4 regions of the Rheinheimera sp. B2H12 genome follow, and region 3 is predicted to be linked to each of the others. Evidence: predicted binding sites of a transcription regulator. Region 3 holds the regulator's gene; each other region holds the start of a gene.
The links. The regulator FNR, encoded in region 3, switches genes on or off when oxygen is low (the NO sensors DNR and NnrR bind a similar motif). The targets are predictions, from matches to a motif close to TTGATNTANATCAA.

Region 1 (5,430 bases), 1.7 Mb from region 3:
TGATTTGCCGCTGCCGCTTTCGCCTTTGATCAAATAACGCTGACCCTGTTGCAGCGTTAACCCGTCAAAAGCGAGCCGCGGTGCCAGGGCTGAGCCCACCTGGATCTGTTGCAAACCCAGTTGCTGTTGCAGCTGTGGCAAGCTTTTGCTCTCACTGCTGTTTGTGGTCAAAGTGCTGGCCTGCGCCAGTGGCGTCAGATTCAAACTGGCCGCCGTAGCCTGGGCTTTGGCGTGGTAGTCGTTGCCAAGCTGACGCAACGGCTGATAAAACTCCGGCGCCAGCAATAAAATAAATAATGCGCTTTGATAAAACACTGGCACTTGCTGCTTTAACCAGGGCAGTTCCCCGAGCAAACCCAGCCCCAGATAGAGCGCCACTAACGCAATGGCCACTGACGTAAACAACTCCAGCACCGCAGTGGATAAAAATGCCAGTCGCAATACCCGCATGGTGCTGCGCTGGTATTGCTCAGCCGCGCCTTGCAGATGGGCAGTGGCGACTTCTGTGGCATTGAGGCGTTTTAACAGCGGTAACCCCAGCAGAAAATCATACAGCCGGCCACTCATCCGACTGAGAACATTGAGCTGTTGCTGACTGGCTTTGCTGGCTTCCCGGCCCACCAGCACCATAAAAAGCGGGACTAAAGGCGCGGTCAGCAGCAGTAACAGCGCGGCAAATAAACTGTGATAAGCCACTGCCGCGGCAATGGCTAAGGGCGCCAGCACCACTTGGACCAGCTGTGGCCGGTAGCGGCTGATATAACCATCTAACGCATCCACTTGCTCGGTCAGCAAGGCCGATAATGCACCGTCGGCGCCAAACTGTTGCCGGGCGGGTCCCAAAGCGGCAGTGTTGGCCAGCAGTTGTTGACGGATGTCGCTGCGCAGCCGGCGACTGACCTGTTGAGCCAGTAATTCTTTGCCAGACAGACAAAGTTGCCGCAGCAGAAACAGCGCGGCAAACCAAAGCCAGTCATTGAACGCTGGCGCTTGTTGCGCCAACAGCTGGCTGGCAATGCTGGCAAAATACCAGCACTGCGCAATCAGCAACGGGACGCTGCACCCGGCCAATAAAGCGGCCAGGCTCAGCCTGCGGCGATAAGGCTGTAACCATTGTTGCAACAAGGCCGGCTGACGACGGTCAGCACTGCCTTTGGCTGCAACAGGCCGCCGGCTGGCGGCGGTCGGTTGCGCTGCGGTTACCTCAAGATTGACCTGACTCAGACTCTTCTCCGGCATAGCCATTCAGTTCCAGCCACATGGCATTAATGATGCCAAAAGAACAGGCCAGTAACACTCCTAAAATCCAGGCGAAATACCACATAAATTGCTCCTTCAGCGGGTTAATATAAGCCGTGTGGGTTGTTACGGATATGCTGCTCATTCAGCCTGCCAAACATTTTGACATAACTCCAGATGGTATAAGCCAGCACCAAAGGCACAAAAATACAGGCCACAATAAACATGATTTTTAACGTCAGTTCGCTGGATGTCGCATCCCATAACGTCAGGCTGTGGTTCGGATTGGAACTTGATGGCATGACAAACGGAAACATCGCGATGCCAGAGGTCAGGATCACACCGGCCTGACCCAAGGATGTCAGAATAAAAGCCAGTGCACCTTTACCAAATTTGCTGCAAACACCCGACAGCGCAAAAGCGGCGATACCCAGGCCTGGCGCCAGCCATAGCAGTGGATAAGCAGCATAGTTACTGAACCAGGCATCGGCTCTGACTTCGACGGTTTTACTAACCGCGTTATTAATCGCATTATGATCCAGCACACTGGTCACCACATAACCATCAATACCGGATTTTAACCAGACACCGGCCAGCACAAATAACAATGCCGCGCCAAAACCGCTGATCATGCCGACAGCGCGGCTTCTGGCCAGCACTTCACCTTCAGTTTTCATTTGCAGATACGCTGCGCCCTGACTGACAAACATCAGCAGGCTCAACACACCGACCAGCAAGGCAAACGGATTGAGCAGGGCAAAAAAGGAGCCGGTGTAATGAATTCGCAGTAACTCGTCAAAATGAAAGGGCACCCCTTGCAGCAAATTACCAAAGGCCACGCCAAAGATCACCGGCGGTATGGCAGAACCTGCCGTCAGCGCCCAGTCCCAGTTGCTGCGCCAGTTGGCGTTATCCAGTTTGGAACGATAGTCAAAACCGATAGGCCGTAAAAACAGCGCAGCTAAGGTCAGCATCATGGCCAGATAAAAACCACTGAAAGCGGTGGCATAAACCGGTGGCCAGGCGGCAAATAAAGCACCACCGGCCGTGATCAACCAGACCTGATTACCATCCCAGTGCGGCGCAATACTGTTAATCATCACCCGGCGCTGCTCATCATTGGCGCCCACCACTTTGAGTAAAGCGCCGACGCCCATATCAAAACCGTCGGTGACGGTAAAACCGATAAAAAGCACACCAATCAATAACCACCAGATAAATCTTAAAAATTCGTAATCCATGTTACACCTCCTGCGCTTTGCCGTTTTCCAGATCATATTTACCTGTATGCAAAGCCGATGGGCCTTTGCGGGCAAAATGCTGCATTAACCAGATTTCAATCACTAAAAACACTGTGTACAAGGCACTGATCAGCGCCAGACTGGTCCAGATCTGACCCGCCGTCAGCGCCGAGGCCGCTAAGTGAGTGGGTAACACTTCACCGACTGCCCAGGGCTGGCGACCATATTCAGCGACAAACCAACCGGCTTCACAGGCGATCCATGGCAGTGGCAGGCTCAGTACTGCCAGCTTTAAGAACCAGCGTGGTTTTTGCTCCAACCGTTTCGCGCTAAACCAGAACGCCAGCGCAAACACCAGTAACATGATAAAACCAGCAGCCACCATGATGCGGAAGGCCCAGAACATCGGCGCCACCTGAGGAATAGAGTTATCCACCGCTTGCTGAATTTGTGCCGGCGTAGCGTTGGCTGGATTGTCGGTATAAGCGGTCAGTAACAGACCATAACCTAAGTCTTTTTTCACCGCTTCAAAGGCCGTTTTGGTGGCTTCGGAGCTATCACCACCGCGCAATAACAGCAATAAACGGTAAGCTTCCATACCGTTGACGATACGGTGACGGTGCATTTCTTTTAAGTCTTTTAACCCCAGCACCTGTTTATCCAGTGAACGGGTGGCAATCAGACCCAGCGCATAAGGCACTTTCAGCGCGTAATCTGTGGTTTGCGTGTCGCTATTAGGTACACCTACAATGGTAAATGACGCTGGTGCCGGATGGGTATCCCATTCTGCTTCTACTGCCGCCAGTTTCACTTTTTGCACATCACCCAGTTCATAACCGGATTCATCGCCCAGCACTATCACGGAGAGGGATGCTGCCAGACCAAAAGCGGCGGCAATGGCAAAACTACGGCGGGCAAAGGCTAAATCGCGGCCTTTGAGCATATACCAGGCCGAAATGGCCAGTACAAACATGGCGCCAGTGACATAACCGGCTGAAACGGTATGGACAAATTTGACCTGTGCCACCGGGTTAAAAATGACTTCAGAGAAGCTGGTCATCTCCATCCGCATGGTGGTGTAGTTAAATTCAGCGCCGACCGGGTTTTGCATCCAGCCATTGGCGATTAAAATCCACAGCGCCGATAAATTCGAGCCCAGAGCCACCAGCCAGGTGACAGCTAAGTGTTGCACTTTGGACAGGCGATCCCAGCCAAAAAAGAACAAACCGACCAAGGTCGATTCGAGGAAAAATGCCATCAGGCCTTCAATCGCCAGCGGCGCGCCAAAGATGTCGCCAACATAATGCGAATAATAAGACCAGTTGGTGCCAAACTGGAATTCCATCGCCAGGCCAGTGGTGACACCCAGTGCGAAGTTAATGCCAAATAATTTGCCCCAGAACTTGGTCATGTCACGGTAAATCTCTTTACCAGTCATCACATAGACTGACTCCATGATGGCCAGAATAAAGGTCATCCCGAGGGTGAGCGGAACAAATAAAAAGTGGTACATAGCGGTAAAGGCAAACTGCAAACGCGATAGATCGACGATATCCATAAACCGTCTCCTGGCAGGATCATTGGAAAAACCAGTGTCTAATGTAGCTGATGATGCGACGGTCGATGTTGATTCGCATCAATCAATTGGCGGATGCAGAAATTTTTTGCCGCTGATTAGTCAGATGTTTGACTGGCTTGTAGTACCCGTTGGCGCTGTTTTCTGATGCCGGCAAATATATCTGGTGCCAGTTGCCGCCACAGTGGATGTTGTTCGGCCAGATAATAGTTATCATGCGGTGATGGCAGCCAGTCCTCCTGTAACAACTGCCGCGCCAGTTGGTTGGCATCTTCAGTTAAGCCAGCAGCGCACAGCAGTTGCAGGTTCAGGCTATCGGCTTCGGTTTGGGCATCGACAAAACGAAGGATCTCAGTTTGCCATTGCTGGCGTACCGCCGGGCTTTGCGTAAGTAACCAATACAGCACCAGCACCTGTTGTTTGTTGGCCAGTGCCTGGTTGACGGCAGCGGCACTATCGCTGGCAAAAGCCGGATATAACCGCAGGAAATCCGCAGCCAGACGGGTTGGCGCCACATCATCCGGCAGCAGTAACGCCTGCAGCTGAAACATGGCATGGTCAGGCCGGCTGGCGGCGCGTTGTTGTAATAAGCGTCTGGCACTGGCCGGTTCGCGTCTGGCCTGCATCAGCATGGCCCGCGCCAGCAGTACAAAATGATGAGACGGATAGCTGACATTGGCTTGTTCCAGCGTTTGTTCGGCGCTGTCAAATTGCTGCAAACTCAGCTGGATCAGCGCAAGATTGACCAGTCGGCCCGGTTGTTGCAACCGATCCGGAAAACGCTGCGCCCATTGTAAAAAAGCCATAGCCCGGGCTGCGGTCAGCGGCAGCATTTCCAGTTCATCCAGCGCCCGATCTGAATAATCCGCCTCCAGTAATAACGCCTGTTGAAACTGGGCCCGAGCTTCGCTCAGCATGCCATTGCCAATCAGGCTGTAGGCATAATGCCGTTTCAGCGAGCCAGACAGCGGATCCAGCCGGATCGCTTGTTGCAGTAACGCTATCGCCTGTGGGTATTGATCCTGCTTGCGGTGCAAAGTCGCGCGCCACAACAGTGCCTGGGGGTTGTCTGCGTCCAGCGCCAGTGCCTGATCCAGATAACGGCCGGCGGCCGCCAGCTTATCCTGCGATAACAACAAGGCACCAAAACTGGCCAGTGCCAGGGCTGAATCCGGTTGCAGCTGTAATGCCTGCCGTAACAAGGGTTCACACAGCGCCAGCACTTTAGCCAAAGGCCAGTCACTGTATATATGCAGCCCATGGTAGCTGTTACAGAGTTCGACCAGCAGCGGCGAATACTGTTGTTGTTGTGGCAGCAGTTGTTGCAATAGCTCAACCCCTTGCGCTATGTCGGTGGCTTTGGTTTGCTGCACC
Region 2 (5,430 bases), 1.7 Mb from region 3:
GTTGTTGAATTTGCGGCCAGATTTCAATAGCCACCTCTGGCAGCAACTGCTGTAATTTCATTTGTAACTGATCAAGTTTTCGATCAGGGATCACCAGTGCAATTGACATGCCCACTCCAGAATACAGCCAAACCGGTACCTACCGATAAAAGCACCATTCTATCAAAGCGCGACTGACTGTCCAGCCTGCCCGCCCATCACCTGAGCAGCAAGCGCAAAGGGCACAAAATTTCAGCAAATTGCCATAAATCTGTGACTGAATTGTCATACCCGCCGCTTAGCCTTGCGCTAACAAGGCCAAACGGCAGGAGCAACAATGATCAGCGTCGAAAAAATGGTGCAGCAACATTTACCGCAATTGCAGCAAAAGCCCTGGTTGGAAAAGCCAGTCAAAGGCGCCTTAAAACACTTGTTGCATGAACAGGAGTTTATTGCCTTTTCTGAGCAATACCCTCACCTGCAAGGCATTGAATTTATTGAGCAAGTTCTAGATTATTTTAAATTCAGTTATACAGTGCGGGATAATGAGCTGGAGCGGATCCCGACCAGTGGCCGGGTGGTGATTATTGCCAATCATCCGATTGGTTCGCTCGATGGCCTGGCACTGGTCAAGCTAGTGCATGATGTCAGACCTGATGTCAAAGTGATTGCCAACCAGTTACTGACTGCCATTCAGCCACTGCACGCGCTGTTATTACCAGTGAACAATATGCAGGGTGGCACTGAACGCCGTTGTATTGACCTTATCCATCAACATCTGGCCGCAGAAGGCGCAGTGATTGTGTTTCCCGCCGGCGAAGTTTCCAGATTAAAACCGAACGGTATTCGCGACGGCAAGTGGCATGCCGGTTTTCTGCGTTTTGCCCGCAGTAGTAAAGCACCGGTCTTACCTGTCTATATTGATGCCCGCAATTCGGCGTTATTTTATGGTGCCTCCATGCTGTATAAGCCACTGGCGACGATGCTGCTGGTGCAGGAAATGTTTAAGCAGAAACATAAAAGCATCAGTATGCGGGTAGGCGAGCTGATCCCTTACGATAGTTTTGCCAGCTTGCCGCTGGAAACCCAGGCCATCGTCAAAGTGTTTAAAAAACACTTATACCGGCTGTGCAAAGACAAAGCGCCGCTGCTGAAAACCCAGACCGCCATTGCCCATCCGGAAGATCGGATGGAATTGCGTAAAGCGGTCGAAGCTTGTCAGTTACTCGGCGAAACGGCTGATGGCAAACAGATTTATTTATATCAGTCGGCCCAAAGCTCGCCGGTGCTGCGTGAAATTGGCCGGCTACGCGAATTGTCATTCCGCGCTGTCGGTGAAGGCAGTGGCCGCCGCCGTGATATTGACCGCTTTGACAGTTATTATGAGCAACTGATCCTGTGGGATAAAGATGATCTGGAGATAGTCGGAGCCTACCGTTTTGCCAATACCCGCAAGATTATCGCCGAACAAGGTTTAACCGGTTTATACACCGCGTCTTTATTTAAATTTGGCCCGCAAATGGACGCTTATCTGGCGCAAGGGCTGGAACTGGGCCGCAGCTTTGTGCAGCCGCGCTACTGGGGCAAACGCAGCCTGGATTATCTGTGGTATGGCATTGGTGCCTATCTGAAACAAAATCCGGATATTCGCTATCTGTTTGGCGGTGTCAGTTTATCCAACAGCTACCCAAAAGCCGCCCGCGATTTATTGGTGTATTTTTACACTTTGTATTTCAGTGAAGAAAATGATACTGCTATTCCAAATCTGCCTTACCAATTGCCATTTGAAACGCTGCAACAGCTGCAGCAACACTTCAGCGGTCAGGACTACAGTGCTGATTTCACCCAGTTAAAACATTTGCTGGCGCATATGGGACTGAGTATCCCCACTTTATACAAACAATATGGCGAAGTGGCCGAACCCGGTGGTGTGCAATTCCTGGCTTTTGGCATAGATCCGGATTTTGCCGATTGTGTCGACGGGCTGGTACTGGTGGATGTAGAAAAGTTAAAACCGCAGAAGAAACAACGTTATCTTGCTACTGCTTGCTAAGATAGCCGAGCAGCCTGACCATTGGCAGGAACAACAGCGGGGGCAAATGCCCCCGCTGTTGTTCCTGCTGCACTTAGCTCTGAGCTGGGCTCTGAACTAGGCTCTGGACTAGGAGCGGGCTGTTGGCACTGAACCTTTCAAACCATAAAAACAGATATAGCCATAACACAACACTGGCAGGATAAAAGACAACTGTAAGCCGATATTATCCGCTAACACCCCTTGTAATAACGGGATAATGGCACCGCCAACAATGGCCAGGCATAACACCCCACTGCCCTGACTGGTGTACTTACCAAGTCCGGTCACAGCCAGACTGAAAATAGTCGGGAACATAATAGAGTTAAACAAACCAACTGACAGGATAGCCCACATCGCCAGACTGCCAGAGCTACTCATCGCCACCAACACCAGCACAGCGGCAGCCACTGCATTAAAAGCCAGCACTTTGCCTGCTGCGATTTTTTGCATCACTACAGCACCAATAAAACGGCCGACCATAGCGCCGCCCCAGTAATAACTGATGTATTTGGCAGCATCGGCTTCGGCCAGGCCGGCAATATCAGGCTCGCCAATAAAATTCACCAGGAAACTGCCAATCGCAACTTCACCACCGACATAGACAAAAATACCTAAGGCACCCAGCACCAGATGGCTATATTGCCAGGCCGAACCTGCGTCTGCTTCGGCAATCTCAGACTGATGGTGTTCAGACACTGTTGGTAATTTCAGCAAGGCAAACACCGCCGCCAGCACTAACAACGCAGCCGCCAGCATCAAATAAGGCACTTGGACTGCTGCAGCTTCTTGCGCTTTAAATTCTGCAGTGCCAACTTCAGCAGTCGCCGCAGCTAAAATCAGCAAACCGCCAAACCATGGGGCAATGGTGGTGCCTAATGAGTTAAAGGCCTGTGTCATCGTCAGACGACTGGATGCGGTTTCGGCTTTCCCCAAAGCAGTCACATAAGGGTTCGCGGCAACCTGCAAAATAGTAATACCAGCAGCCAGCACAAATAACGCCAGTAAAAACATGGTATAAACTTGCGCTTGCGCGGCCGGGTAGAACATCAGACAACCGACAGCCGCAATCAGTAACCCGATCACAATACCGCGCTGATAACCAGCTTTTTTCACCAGGTAACCGGCCGGAATTGACACCAGAAAATAAGCGCCAAAAAAACAGAACTGAATGAGCATCGCCTGGGTGTAATTCAGGTCAAACACATTTTTCAGATGCGGGATCAAAATGTCATTCAGACAAGTAATAAAACCCCAGATAAAAAATAAAAAGGTCAGACTGCTTAAGGCAAAATAATGATTTTGCCCGGTCGCGCCCTGCGACAGCTGCGCACTGTTTGGTGTGGTTACTGACATACATTTTCTCTTGTTATGGTCTGTCTATCCTGTGATGTACTCAGTTGCTGTTTGGCGACTCTCTCCCCTGCCACGCTTGAACGTCAAGGCTCGCCCAGCATATGAGCTTCGATTACTATACGCGCCGACTGCCTGATTGCAAAGCCCGTCAACTTGCATACGTATGTAATTTTTCAACATTTGTCAGCATTCTGCTTTGGTTCAAAGCCGGCAGAAAGCTTGTTCTAAATCAAGGATTGCCACTGAAAAAGCCAGCAGCGACCCGAAAGATTGATCCAGCCCAAAGTTTTTAATCTGCCAGAGCGCACAATGCCGACATCTGATGAAGACCCAACCTCTGTAAAGGAAACTGTGATGAAAACAACAATCAGCGCCTTAGTTCTTGCCTTCGGTACTCTGGCTTCTGCCTCTGCCATGGCTGATTTATCTGTCAATGTCGGTGCTATTCAAGTGGCACCAAATGATAGCAGCACATCATTAAATGCCGTTGAAACACTGGCGAAATTACCGGCCGGTTCCACTGCCGTTGGCGTGAACAACAATACCCAGTTGGGTCTGACCTTTGATTACAAATTCAATAACAATTGGACTGTTGAACTGATTGCGGCGACGCCGTTCAGTCATGATATTGAAGTGGAAGGTTCAGTGATTGACGGCCTGGATGTCGGTAGCACCAAACATTTACCTCCAACGTTACTGGCGCAGTACCACTTTGATCTGGGCAACAGCAACTTTGATCCTTTTGTCGGCGTCGGCCTGAACTACACCAAATTCTTTGATACTTCAGCATCAAGCACGCTGAAATCAACCCTGAAAACCCTGGCCAACCTCAAAGATACCGATGTGGTGGATCTGGAACTGGATGATAGTTTTGGTCTGGCATTACAAGCTGGGGTGAACTACAAAATTGACCAGCACTGGGGCGCCCACTTTATGATCAGCAAAATGGATATCGACACTGAAGCCAATGTCAATTTAAATGGCGCTTCTATTCAGAAAGTGGATGTGCAAATTGACCCGCTGGTGGTGATGGTCGGCGTACGCTGGACTATGTAACACAAACCTTTGGATAAAGCCGGGGCAATAGCTCCGGCTTTATTGTATTGTCAGCTCAGACTTAACATTGGTCAGCGTCAGACTTAGGGGTTAAGCTGGAAAAGCAACACTGCAAACCAGCTTTATATCGTCATTGTATGACTGAAATGACCGCCCAAAAGCTTAATACACAGTGCTATATTCCACACTGACTATGCCTTCACGGTATAACAAGGCGGTTTGATCATAATGCACATTCACTGTGACATGGGCATACTCAGTTTGCAGGCTGTTGTTGCGCGCCGGAATATTAAAAGTGCAATTGACTTTATTAGCCAGATAAATGGCTTCAGTTGGCTGCACCAGATAATACAGCTGCTGATGCTGACAGCCCTGTGCAATATAACCTGCCTGCGTTAACTGTTGCGCCACCCGATTATATTGCCGGGCATACTCCATTAATTCCTGCGGCGTCTGATAACCTGCACTCAAATCAACATTGGCTGGCTCTGCAGCAGTGACAGCGGCAACATTCAGGCTGGCAGCAACCAACATTAAAGTAGCTAATTTGCTCATTAATATATCCTTTTTAATGAACCATCCCGTTGATGGCCTGGCTATTACAGGCCAGTCAGCCACAAAGCACAAACGGGGAATTTTCATCACTGCGATTAAAAAAACTAAAGCTAAATTCATAAATAACAAGCAAAAATATTGTCATAATGTTTATTTTATCTAAATCAACAGCAGCTTCAGTATCAGCAATAAAGGGCGGCGCTAATAAACGCCTAATGGTCTTCACTTGTTGTAAAATGCGGACCGAGCAGACCAAAGGCGCAGCAAATTAGCTCCGACCTTTTTTCAGTTGTAATTTTTTAACTAAGGGCTGCACCAGCTCTGGCTGAAGGCCATTGATGCCAGCAAATTTGGCATTATTACGTCTGGTCTGATCTTCACTATAGACCAGCACCAACTTAACCACTTACGGT
Region 3 (5,430 bases):
GGATCACCGCAGTGCTATGCAGAGGGTCGGACGCCGCGCGTCGCACGCCGCGCGTAGATCCATTCGTGTATTTTAAATCAATAGGTTAGGATTCTGTTCAATCGTAGCTCGGACTGCTGCTATGCGGCGAATCCGAGCTACAGGACATGGTAGATAAAGCAGCAGTTTAGGATGAGCGGTTCATGGCAGGCACGACTCAGATGAAGGCGGGTGTTAGACCAGCTCGAGTTTTTGTACCATCACAGCCGATGTCGCGATGTCTTCTTCGTCTTCAGCCAGCAGGCCAACCGGAATCGCCGGCACAGCAACCTTATCAAAAGCGGTATCACCTTCCATCACATCAGTGTTGTGACTGACAGCTTTAAAATCAAATAGATTTTTATCAATCATATGGGAAGGTACAATGTTCTGCATGGCCTGAAACATAGTTTCAATCCGGCCTGGGAAACGTTTGTCCCAGTCCTGCAGCATTTCTTTCACCACCTGGCGCTGTAAACCATCTTGTGAACCACAGAGGTTACAAGGGATGATCGGGAACTGTTTCGCGTCGGAGTATTTTTCAATATCTTTTTCCCGGCAATAAGCCAGCGGCCGGATCACGATATGTTCGCCATTGTCACTTTGTAACTTTGGTGGCATTGATTTCAGTTTGCCACCATAAAACATGTTTAAAAACATTGTTTCAATCATGTCATCACGGTGATGTCCGAGCGCAATTTTGGTCGCGCCCAGCTCTTTTGCGGTGCGATATAAAATGCCACGACGCAGCCGCGAGCATAAAGAACAAGTGGTTTTTCCTTCCGGAATTTTTTCTTTGACGATAGCGTAAGTGTCTTCAGTGACGATTTGAAAATTAACGCCAAGCTGACTCAGATAAGCTGGCAGCACCTCGGCTGGAAAACCAGGTTGCTTTTGATCCAGATTGACCGCCACCAGCGAAAAATTGATCGGGGCAGATTGCTGTAGATTCAGCAGGATATCCAGTAAGGTGTAACTGTCTTTACCACCGGACAAACAAACCATCACTTTATCGCCTTCTTCGATCATGCCGAAGTCAGCAATGGCCTGACCCACACCACGACGCAGACGTTTGTGTAATTTGTTCAGATTATATTGAGCTTTCGCTTCAGCCGAGTGAGACATAACAACACCTGTTGGGAAAAATGGCGCACATTATAACGGATCGGCAGACTTTGCCAATCAGCTTCAGAGCAGCAATTTTGCCGACATGGCCGGAAGTGGGCATGAAACAAGGCTCGGACAGCCAGCCCCACAGTGGTTAGTCGCTGAGGGCTGGCACGGTCAGGACGCTGTTACATCCTTGTCAGGCTTTAACGCCAGGATATCGCATTCTAGCCGGTCTATCACATGCTCAGCGGTGTTACCAATGATAGCAGCAGATAAACCTGTTCTGCCGACAGTGCCAATAATCACCATTTCGGCATCAATGCTGCGGGCAACTTTCGGGATCACATCTTCTGGCATGCCTTCGAGGACATGGGTACATTGCGGGCTGATGCCATAATTTTGCGCCAAAGCACGGACTGCATCCTGATGATGATGTTTCATGCTGTCATTATATTCAGCCGGATTAAATTCCGGAATTTCAATTGCCACATGAATAGGGGTACCGGGATAGGCGTTGACCAGATGGACTGTGGCACCTAATAAAGTCGCCATCGCTTGCGCCTGGCGGATAATCAGCTGATTCAGCGATTTATGATGCGGTTGTTCACTACCTGCATTCACTGCCGCCAGAATATGGCCAGCAGCAGGCCAGGCATGTTCTTTGACCAATAATACCGGGCAGGGGCATTTTCTCAGGATATGCCAGTCGGTTGGGGTGAAAATCAGTGATTTCAGCACATCATGCTGATGGGTCGCTTTGATCACCAAATCATAGCCATGATCCTGCACTGTTTTCACGATGGCTTCAAAGGGTCTGTTATGCCACACCACTTTGATACTGGCATTAATCCCTTTTTGCCGGGCTGGGGCCAGCAGTTGTTCAATCCAAAGCTCACGGTCGGTGATCACGGCCTGGCGCATTGACTCCCGTTCTTCGCCGGATAACATGGTAGTCATCTCATAAGAGAAATCGTAAATGGATAAAAAAGCGGTAAGGTGACAGGCTGTGTGGGTGGATAATTCGATGGCACGGTCCAGTGCTTTTTGCGTTTCCTGACTGGGGTCAAGCACCACCAGTACATCCTGATATGTTGCCATTGCAGATCTCCTTATAAACCAACTGACCAATACAGTTTAGCTAAGTTACCGGAGTCTGCAGTGACAAACCTTGGTTTAGATCAAAGCCTTGCTTAACAGGGCGTTTTACTGATGCCGCCAATTTTGCTCAGTTCATCAAAATTGCTAATCACGATCAGTTTGCCATCAACATGAATAAGCTCGTCTTTATGAAAACGACCAAGCAGCCGGCTGATAGTTTCTACCGTCAGACCCAGGTAGTTACCAATTTCACCGCGGGTCATCGTCAAGCGGAATTCTTTGCGGGAAAAACCACGATTGCCAAAACGTTGCGCCAGATTGGTTAAAAATGCGGCTAATTTTTCTTCTGCGGTTTTCCGGTTTAATAACAACATCATCTGCTGATCGCCAGAGATATCCTGACTCATCAGCCTCATCAGTTGTTGCCGCAATTTAGGCAGTTGATCCAGTAAATTATCCAAATTCTGATAAGGGATTTCACAGACCATGGCTGTTTCAAGCGCCATGGCATAACTTGGATGGCACTGATTGCCGATAGCATCAAAACCAATCACATCACCAGGCAGATGAAAACCGGTAATTTGCTCTTCACCCTGTTCGGACAGGGTGTAGGTTTTAAACGAACCGGTACGAACCGCATAAAGAGCATGCAAGGGTTTACCTGCTTCAAACAGATGATCACCTTTGTGCGAAGGGCGTTTGCGCTGAATAATATGGTCCAGCTTATCCAGCTCGGCATCATTCAGAGAAAACGGCAAACATAACTGGCTAAAGCCACAATCCTGGCAGTTAATCGCGCTCATCGGTTGGTTTTCCATTTTATAGCCAAAAAAATACCAGCACAGCTTAAAAAACTAAATGCGCCAGTGCAAGGTAAATTGTATAGAGTCCGTAAAGTGCCAGCATGGCGGCAATACTCCAGCGTACCCAGCGCTGTTGTTTAAATTGATTGAGCGCAGTGGCGGCCTGGCCTGCCAGCAATAATGCCGGTAAGGTGCCAATACCAAAACAAAGCATCCACAGCGCCCCTTGCCAGGCGGAGCCACTAGCCAGACTCCAGCTTAAACTGGAGTAGACCAGACCGCAGGGCAATAAACCCCAACCCAGACCATAAGCCAGGGCTTTGCCGGGGCTATTGAGCGGCAACAACCGGCGGGTCCAGGGTTGGATCAGACGCCAGAGCGGGCGACCCGCTTGTTCCAGCAGTGCCAGCACCGGCCAGAGCTTACTGACATAAAGCGCCATCAGGAGCAACATCAGACCGGATAATAAACGCAAACTGTGCATAGTACCGCCGGCCAGCTGCATCGCCAGCACGCCAAGGGCACCGACCAGCGCACCCAGCAGGCTGTAACACAATAAGCGACCTGCGCTGAGAGCCAGTTGTAACTTAAGCTTCTGACTTTGATCAGGCATTAACAATTGCAAGGCACTGACAATGCCGCCGCACATCACCAGGCAATGACCACTGCCCAGCAGTCCAATCAGCACTGCAGCAGCAAAGTTCAGTGGTTCAGTCATGCGGTCGGTTCCAAGCCGGCTTAGTCTGGTTGTTTTGCCGGCTCAGCCGGGGTTGGTTTTTGCACAGCCGCAGGTTTTTTTTCATCAAATAAAATACTAAAAGCTTCTTTGTCGAGATCATCAAATTGTTTCGAGCGCACAGCCCAGAAAAACACCGCCAGGCCAATCATCACAAACAGCACTGCGATTGGGATCAGCACATAAATAATGCTCATTGTTTTAATAACCTCAAAGAATTGGATACCACCAGCAAAGAGCTAAAAGACATCCCAATCACCGCGATGTAAGGAGAAACAAAACCACAAACCGCCAGCGGTATGATCACCAGATTGTAACCAACAGCCCAAGCCAGATTTTGCCGCACGACTTTTTTCGCCAATTGGGCCCCGCTGATCAGTTCAGTCAGCAGGCTCAGGTCATTGTGCAATAACACCACATCAGCCTGATTTTTCGATAAATCAGTGCCACTGTCCAGCGCCACCGAAACGTGGGCGGCATGAAAACTAGGACTGTCATTGATACCATCACCGACCATCAGCACTATATCACCTTGCGCCACTGCGTTGCTTATCTGAGCAACTTTTTGTTCCGGGCTACAGGATTTGGTTAAATCAGTGATGCCAAGTTGTTTCGCTATCTGTTCAGCCTGATCTGAGCTATCTCCGGTCAGAATGCCACAGCGAATACCTAAGGCATTGAGCGCTGGGATCAGCGCCGGTATTTCTGCTCTTAACGCATCGGCCAGCTGCAATTGCGCATGTAACTGGCCATCGATACAAAAATACACCTGCATATCGGCTTGAGCCTGTTGCTGGCAAAACGCGGCGTTGCCGATCTGTAACAGCCGTGGACCTGAATTGCTTAACCACTTTGCCTTGATACCACTGCCAACCACTAGCTCGACCTCGGTCAAGGTCAGTCGTTGTTGTAAAAATGGTGCAAAAGCCCGGCCAATCGGGTGCTCAGAATAGGCCTCTAAGTTGGCTATCAGATCCAGTAGTTGCGCTTCGCTAAATTCAGTCTGGCATTGCTTAATACGGGCAATACTGAATTGACCGGCGGTTAAAGTGCCGGTTTTATCAAAAAACAACCGGCTTAACCTGGGTAAAAACTCCAGTACTTGCTGGTTTTTAATCAGAATGCCTTTGCGATTGAGCCGCGCCAGGGCACAAGTAATAGCGGTTGGGGTGGCCAGACTCAAGGCGCAAGGGCAGGTGGCAACCAGCACCGACAAGGTCACCCAAAAAGCCCGATCCGCATCAATAAAAAAGTACCAGACACCAAAGGTTAAAGTGGCAATTACCAGTAAACGCTGCACAAAAAAACGAGCGATTTTGTCAGTCTTTTCAAGTAATTGAGGTTTCTGATGCAGGGTTTGCTGCTGCAGTTGAATGATTTGGCCGAGCCTTGATTCGGTCAGGGCTTTACTGACTTCAATGATCAGGACGCCGTCATGATTGACCGAGCCTGCCAGCACCTGATCACCGCTTTGTTTTGCCACAGCGCGGTATTCACCGGTCAGCATGGACTCATCAACACTGCTGCTGCCTTGATTGATGATCCCATCGGCCGGCAGGGTTTCGCCCGCTTTGACCAGGATCAGATCACCGGCTTGCAGCCTGCGGGCTGAAGTGCCAATCGCTTGCTCGCCATCCCATAACTGGGCAGTAACCGGCATAATTT
Region 4 (5,430 bases), 1.3 Mb from region 3:
TTGGTGTGATTGCCAACATTGCGCTGGCAGCTAACCTAGTGATGCTGATTGGTATTATGTCGATGGTGCCGGGTGCAACATTGACGTTGCCTGGCATGGCCGGTATCGTGCTGACAGTTGGTATGGCAGTTGATGCCAACGTGTTGATTTTCGAACGGATCCGGGAAGAGTTAGCTGAAGGGCGTTCCGCAATACATGCGATCCACGAAGGTTATGATCGGGCTTTTGCCACTATTGCCGACTCGAACGTGACCACTTTACTGGTCGCCTTAATCCTGTTTGGTGTTGGTACTGGTCCGGTTAAAGGCTTCGCAGTTACACTGGCGTTGGGTATTTGTACCTCAATTTTCACCGCAGTACTGGTTTCCAGGGTACTGGTTAATCTGATTTGGGGCCAGCGTCGCGGCTCTGAACTGCCGGTCTGAGGAGAGCACAATGAGACTATTTAAGTTCACCAAAGCTGTTGATTTCATGAAAGTGAAAGTTCCGGCCATTCTGTTGTCGACCGTACTTGTACTGGGTTCATTATTCAGCCTGTTTACACAAGGGCTGAATCTGGGCTTAGACTTTACCGGCGGGACAGTGATCGAAGTCAAATTTGAGCAGCAAGCCGATTTAAACAAAGTACGCAATGCCTTGGCTGAGAATGGCTTTGCCGATGCCCAGGTTGCTTATTTCGGTACTAGCCAAGACGTGATGATCCGGATTGCACCACGCCAGGAGCTGGATCAAAAAGCGATTGGCGAGCAGGTGCTAACAACACTGAACACTGTAGCTGAAACCCCTGTCACAGTTCGCAAAGTCGATATCGTCGGTTCTTCAGTCGGTGACGAACTGAAGGAAGATGGTTTTCTGGCGGTACTGGCGGCGCTTGTTGTTATTTTGCTTTATGTGGCAGCCCGGTTTGAATGGCGTTTTTCTGTAGGTGCAGTGGCGTCATTATTACATGATGTGATCATTACCATGGGTCTGTTTTCAGTGTTCCAGCTGGAATTTGACCTGACAGTGCTGGCTGCGATCCTGGCGCTGATCGGTTATTCCATCAACGATACCATCGTTGTGTTTGACCGTATCCGCGAGATGTTCCGTAAAATGCGCGATGCCACAGTTGATGAAACCGTCAATGAAGCCATTACGTCGACCTTAAGCCGGACGACCATGACGTCATTTACCACAGCGTTAACGCTGATCGTGCTGTTCTTTATGGGCGGCGCGATGATCCATGGTTTTGCCACGGCACTGTTATTTGGTATTGCTATTGGTACTTATTCATCGATCTATATCGCCAGCTCAATCGCCGTATTGTTGGGAGCAAGTCGTGAAGATTTGATGCCAACCGTGATTGAAAAAGAAGGCGAGGGGACCCCTTCGGTTTGAGTACTAACAAGCCAGTCAATTGACTGGCTTTTTTTCGGCTGTTGCAAGCCAGACAGATTGAATTTTAAGGAGAAGCTTATGAGTAAAGTACATACTGCAGGCTTTCTGGCTGTGGTGAATGACGCTAAAAGCCGGGTGCGTGAAATCAGTATTGCTGAGTTTGCCCAGCATCAGGTGCCCTCAGTGCTGATAGATGTGCGGGAAGATCGGGAGTGGCAGGCGGGCCACTTACCGCAGGCCATGCACCTGGGCAAAGGTATTATCGAGCGGGATATCGAAAACGCTGTGCAGGATAAACAGCAAACGCTGGTGTTGTATTGTGGTGGTGGCTATCGTTCGGCACTGGCTGCCGATATGCTGCAAAAAATGGGCTATACCGATGTCTGGAGTCTGGCTGGGGGTTATACTGCCTGGCTGGAAGCCGGTTTTTCGGTGGAAAAACCTTAAGCTTATAAAAAAGCCCTGCTAGTAACAGCAGGGCTTTTTTCTGTCAAAAGATAGCTTATTTCATCAAAGAATCAGTCAGATGCGGGCGCATGCCTTTGAGCATAGCTTGCAACACTTTCGGGCTGGCTGCCACGATATTGCCGCTCTTCATGTGGTTGTTACCACCGACAAAGTCGCTGACCAAACCACCGGCCTCACGCACCAGCAGTTCGCCTGCTGCGGTATCCCATGGTTTTAAGCCAATCTCCCAGAAACCATCAAAGCGGCCGGCCGCCACATAAGCCAGATCCAGCGCAGCTGAACCGGTACGACGGATATCAGCAGCTTCAGTGAAAAAGGTTTTAAAAGTTTCGGTGTAAGCGTCCAAATGATGCTTATGTTTAAACGGAAAACCTGTTGCCAGCACTGTGCCGCCTAAATCCGGCATTGAGGTGACGCGAATACGACGACCATTCAGCTGGGCACCAGCGCCACGGCTGGCGGTAAACACTTCACCGCGTAATGGATCAAAAATAACCGCCTGGTCTAACTTACCACGGTAGCGCAGTGCGATAGACACGGCAAAATGAGGAATGCCTTTGATAAAGTTGGTGGTGCCATCGAGCGGGTCGATGATCCACTGGTAATCACTGCCATTATTGCTGTATTCACCACCTTCTTCCGCGATGATGTCATGATCAGGATATGACTTGCGCAGAATATTGACGATGGCCTGTTCGGCTTCTTTGTCAACGTTGGTGACAAAGTCGTTGGTGCCTTTTTGAATTGACTGGACCATATCCAGTTGGCCACAAGCACGGGCGATAATATTGCCTGCGCCACGCGCAGCACGAACAGCGATGTTTAACATCGGATGCATAGAGAGATTACCTTATTGTATAAAGAACAGTCAAAAGAGCGGCGCGTATTGTAGCGGTTGAGCAAAAAAAGTAAAGGTTATTTCGTGATCAGCCAATGCAGAAGCTGACAAAAGTTAAAATCGGCGCGTAACGCAACTGAAACTCAGTTGTCAGTTTTAACTGGCGCTGCCGTTTTGCGGCCAAACCAGTATAATGGCCAATTCTGCGGTGAGCTGAGATTGTTACAGACTGCTGCAATCAGCACCAGCGCCACGCTGCCTGATAACACCGGAGTCAGGATAAATTCATAACCAACAGTGCCGGGGGTTGTCAGCGTCAGCAATAAAGCCGTGGCACCTGCTGGCGGATGCACAGCGCGCCAGGCTTGCATTAATACTATGCTCAGACTGACGGCCAGTGCCATGGTTAGTGCTGTGTGGCCAAGCAATTGAATGCATAACAAACCGATGAACGCAGCAATCAGATGGCCGGCAATGACGTTGCGGGGTTGGGCAAAAGGTGATTGTGGACTGGCGAACAGTAGTACGCAAGTTGCGCCAAATGGGGCGATCAGCCAATTGTCGCTGGTATAGTTGCTCAGCCATTGCAGGAGCAGGATGCTGAGAAAGCTACCCAGTAAACCCAGTAGTAGTTGGTGTCGCTGCGGCTGGGCCGGTAAAGTGCCGCCACCACGAAGTCTGGTTTTAATTTGTTTCATGCTGTGCTGTCTTTGGCTTGTCTGTTGTTGTATATCAGCGTCTTGTAACGCTGTGCTGGTATTGTAGATGATGGTACAGATCTGTACCATATTGTGCAATACCAAGATTATTAGGTGTGATATGCAGACCCGCGAGCAAATTCTCGACATTGCCGAACAGCTTTTTAATGCACAGGGTTATACCGCAGTTGGGGTTGACTTGATTACAGCACAGGCACGCGTCTCCAAAACCAGCCTGTACCGGCTGTTTGGTGCAAAACATCAACTGATTAGCGCCGTGTTGTGCAGGCGCCATCAAAGATTTGTCGACGCCATGATGCAGGCGGTTCAGGCTGCGCAAACGCCCAGTGCGAAAGTTGCTGCATTATTGCGCTGGCATTTTGATTGGTTTGCCCAGTCTGAATTTTATGGCTGTATGTTTATGCATGCAGTTGCTGAATTTAAGCTGTCAGATAACGAGTTGACTGTGCAAGCCAGAGCTCATAAAGTCTGGTTGAAATTATGGCTGTTCGATTTAGTGAAGCAAGCAGTTCCGCCAGATACAGCGCAATCAGTCATTGAAGGCAAAGCGGCAATGTTACTGACCTTAGTTGAAGGCATGATTATCAGCGCAGAATTTCGCATGTTAGCTGCCGAAGCCCATTATCTGGCGATGGCAGAGTGGATACTGGGTCCGGTTGCCGCGAGCAAAGCACAGACATAGCAGCGCAAGGCTGAAGTGGTGCTGAATAGGGCGGGCATAGCTGGTAAATTTATGTAAAGTGTCAGGTTACATATCGAGACAACAGTTGACAAATAACGACTGCAAGCATTCAACACAGGAGTTATAGTTAGCACAGTTAAAAAATCCCACGCCGCTTTTAGCGGTCTGGGTTAACCTCAGGAGTAGAACCATGCGTAACACCATTGCTGTATTGATTGCCGCGGCCTTGAGCTTTCAAGCTATGGCTACTACCGGAGCTGCAACTCAAAGTCAGATTAAAGTGAGCTGGCAGACGCCGGAAAAGTTTACCGATATCAGGCCATCTTCAGAAAGCAAAAAACGTTATCAGCAAAAGGTGATCACGGCCTTTGATAAAATGTGGAACAAATTTGCGGATGATTTACCGGCTGGTTATCAACTCAGCGTTGTGATGACAGATGTGGATCTGGCCGGTGATGTCAATCCGATGTATCGCGCCAACCATAGTGATATCCGGGTGATCAAAGATATCTATATCCCCAGAGTGAAACTGGATTATGTGCTGACAGGACCGCAACAACAGGAAATTGCCCGCGGCAGCGATGTTAAAATTCAGGATATGGGTTTTATGAACTCTTCGACTATTGGCGCGATGAATCGCGAGTTTCATTATGAACATGAAATGTTGAAGAAGTGGTTCAAAAAAGAGATCCTGACTAAAGTACCATCGGCAACAGCGCAATAACAGGCATGAAGGACAAGGAAGTTCAGCGCTTCAACTGATCCGCCTTCGCCAGTTAACTATAAAAAAGCGGCTATTTTCTGATAAATCGCCAATGCTTCTTCTTTGCTCAACATGCCACTGGATGCAGCTTTTCCCAAGCTACTACTGACTCGCACCGTATCACTGGCCTGTTGTTGCTGATTATCAGGCAACAAAGATTGCAATTGAGTGCTGATTTCAGGCGCGCCATTGAGCAGGCTGGTCGCTGCTTGGTGGCTGAGTTGATGTTGATCCGGATTTGCTTTATCTCTGGCCGTGCTATAACGCAATACCTGTGATTCACTACTGGAAGTGACATCCCGGTTGGCTGGAAATACCATCATTCTGCCTCCTCAGCCAAACTGTGTCTGTGGTGAATACACTCAATACACAGCATGGCAGCACGGTTCAGCAACTGATTACAGTTGGACACCAAGTGTTGGACACCAAGTGTTGGACACCAAGTGTTGGACACCAAGTGCCCAATCTATCGGCAACAGCCTGCTCAATCAGTCATAAACTCACTGAGTATAGGCTATTTTGCCACCACAGCTTTAAATTCATGCAGTGTCTTATGCAGTAATTGTAATTGTTTGACTACAAG

Region 1: AC53GJ_RS19185 (cytochrome ubiquinol oxidase subunit I) is a predicted target of FNR. The motif match lies at 4,107-4,120, and genes of this name have one in related genera.
Region 2: AC53GJ_RS04780 (OmpW/AlkL family protein) is a predicted target of FNR. The motif match lies at 3,626-3,639, and genes of this name have one in related genera.
Region 4: AC53GJ_RS17750 (HPP family protein) is a predicted target of FNR. The motif match lies at 3,406-3,419, and genes of this name have one in related genera.

What each region holds. Positions count from the first base shown of each region.
Region 1 is NZ_CM184363.1:4,496,212-4,501,641, reverse strand. It holds gene cydD (thiol reductant ABC exporter subunit CydD) at 1-1,245, opposite strand, end outside; gene cydX (cytochrome bd-I oxidase subunit CydX) at 1,205-1,324, opposite strand; gene cydB (cytochrome d ubiquinol oxidase subunit II) at 1,344-2,480, opposite strand; gene AC53GJ_RS19185 (cytochrome ubiquinol oxidase subunit I) at 2,482-4,038, opposite strand; gene AC53GJ_RS19180 (winged helix-turn-helix domain-containing protein) at 4,155-5,430, opposite strand, start outside.
Region 2 is NZ_CM184363.1:1,074,619-1,080,048, reverse strand. It holds gene AC53GJ_RS04795 (2-hydroxyacid dehydrogenase) at 1-109, opposite strand, end outside; gene olsF (bifunctional ornithine lipid synthase OlsF) at 317-2,032, shown strand; gene AC53GJ_RS04785 (sugar MFS transporter) at 2,141-3,406, opposite strand; gene AC53GJ_RS04780 (OmpW/AlkL family protein) at 3,761-4,462, shown strand; gene AC53GJ_RS04775 (hypothetical protein) at 4,625-5,017, opposite strand; gene AC53GJ_RS04770 (hypothetical protein) at 5,286-5,423, opposite strand; gene AC53GJ_RS04765 (hypothetical protein) at 5,424-5,430, opposite strand, start outside.
Region 3 is NZ_CM184363.1:2,788,227-2,793,656, reverse strand. It holds gene ttcA (tRNA 2-thiocytidine(32) synthetase TtcA) at 214-1,143, opposite strand; gene uspE (universal stress protein UspE) at 1,303-2,226, opposite strand; gene fnr (fumarate/nitrate reduction transcriptional regulator Fnr) at 2,319-3,029, opposite strand; gene AC53GJ_RS12065 (sulfite exporter TauE/SafE family protein) at 3,073-3,747, opposite strand; gene ccoS (cbb3-type cytochrome oxidase assembly protein CcoS) at 3,768-3,962, opposite strand; gene AC53GJ_RS12055 (heavy metal translocating P-type ATPase) at 3,959-5,430, opposite strand, start outside.
Region 4 is NZ_CM184363.1:4,113,162-4,118,591, reverse strand. It holds gene secD (protein translocase subunit SecD) at 1-425, shown strand, start outside; gene secF (protein translocase subunit SecF) at 436-1,377, shown strand; gene AC53GJ_RS17760 (rhodanese-like domain-containing protein) at 1,456-1,824, shown strand; gene suhB (inositol-1-monophosphatase) at 1,880-2,683, opposite strand; gene AC53GJ_RS17750 (HPP family protein) at 2,827-3,381, opposite strand; gene AC53GJ_RS17745 (TetR/AcrR family transcriptional regulator) at 3,503-4,084, shown strand; gene AC53GJ_RS17740 (DUF3016 domain-containing protein) at 4,275-4,808, shown strand; gene AC53GJ_RS17735 (hypothetical protein) at 4,865-5,170, opposite strand; gene AC53GJ_RS17730 (prephenate dehydrogenase) at 5,362-5,430, opposite strand, start outside.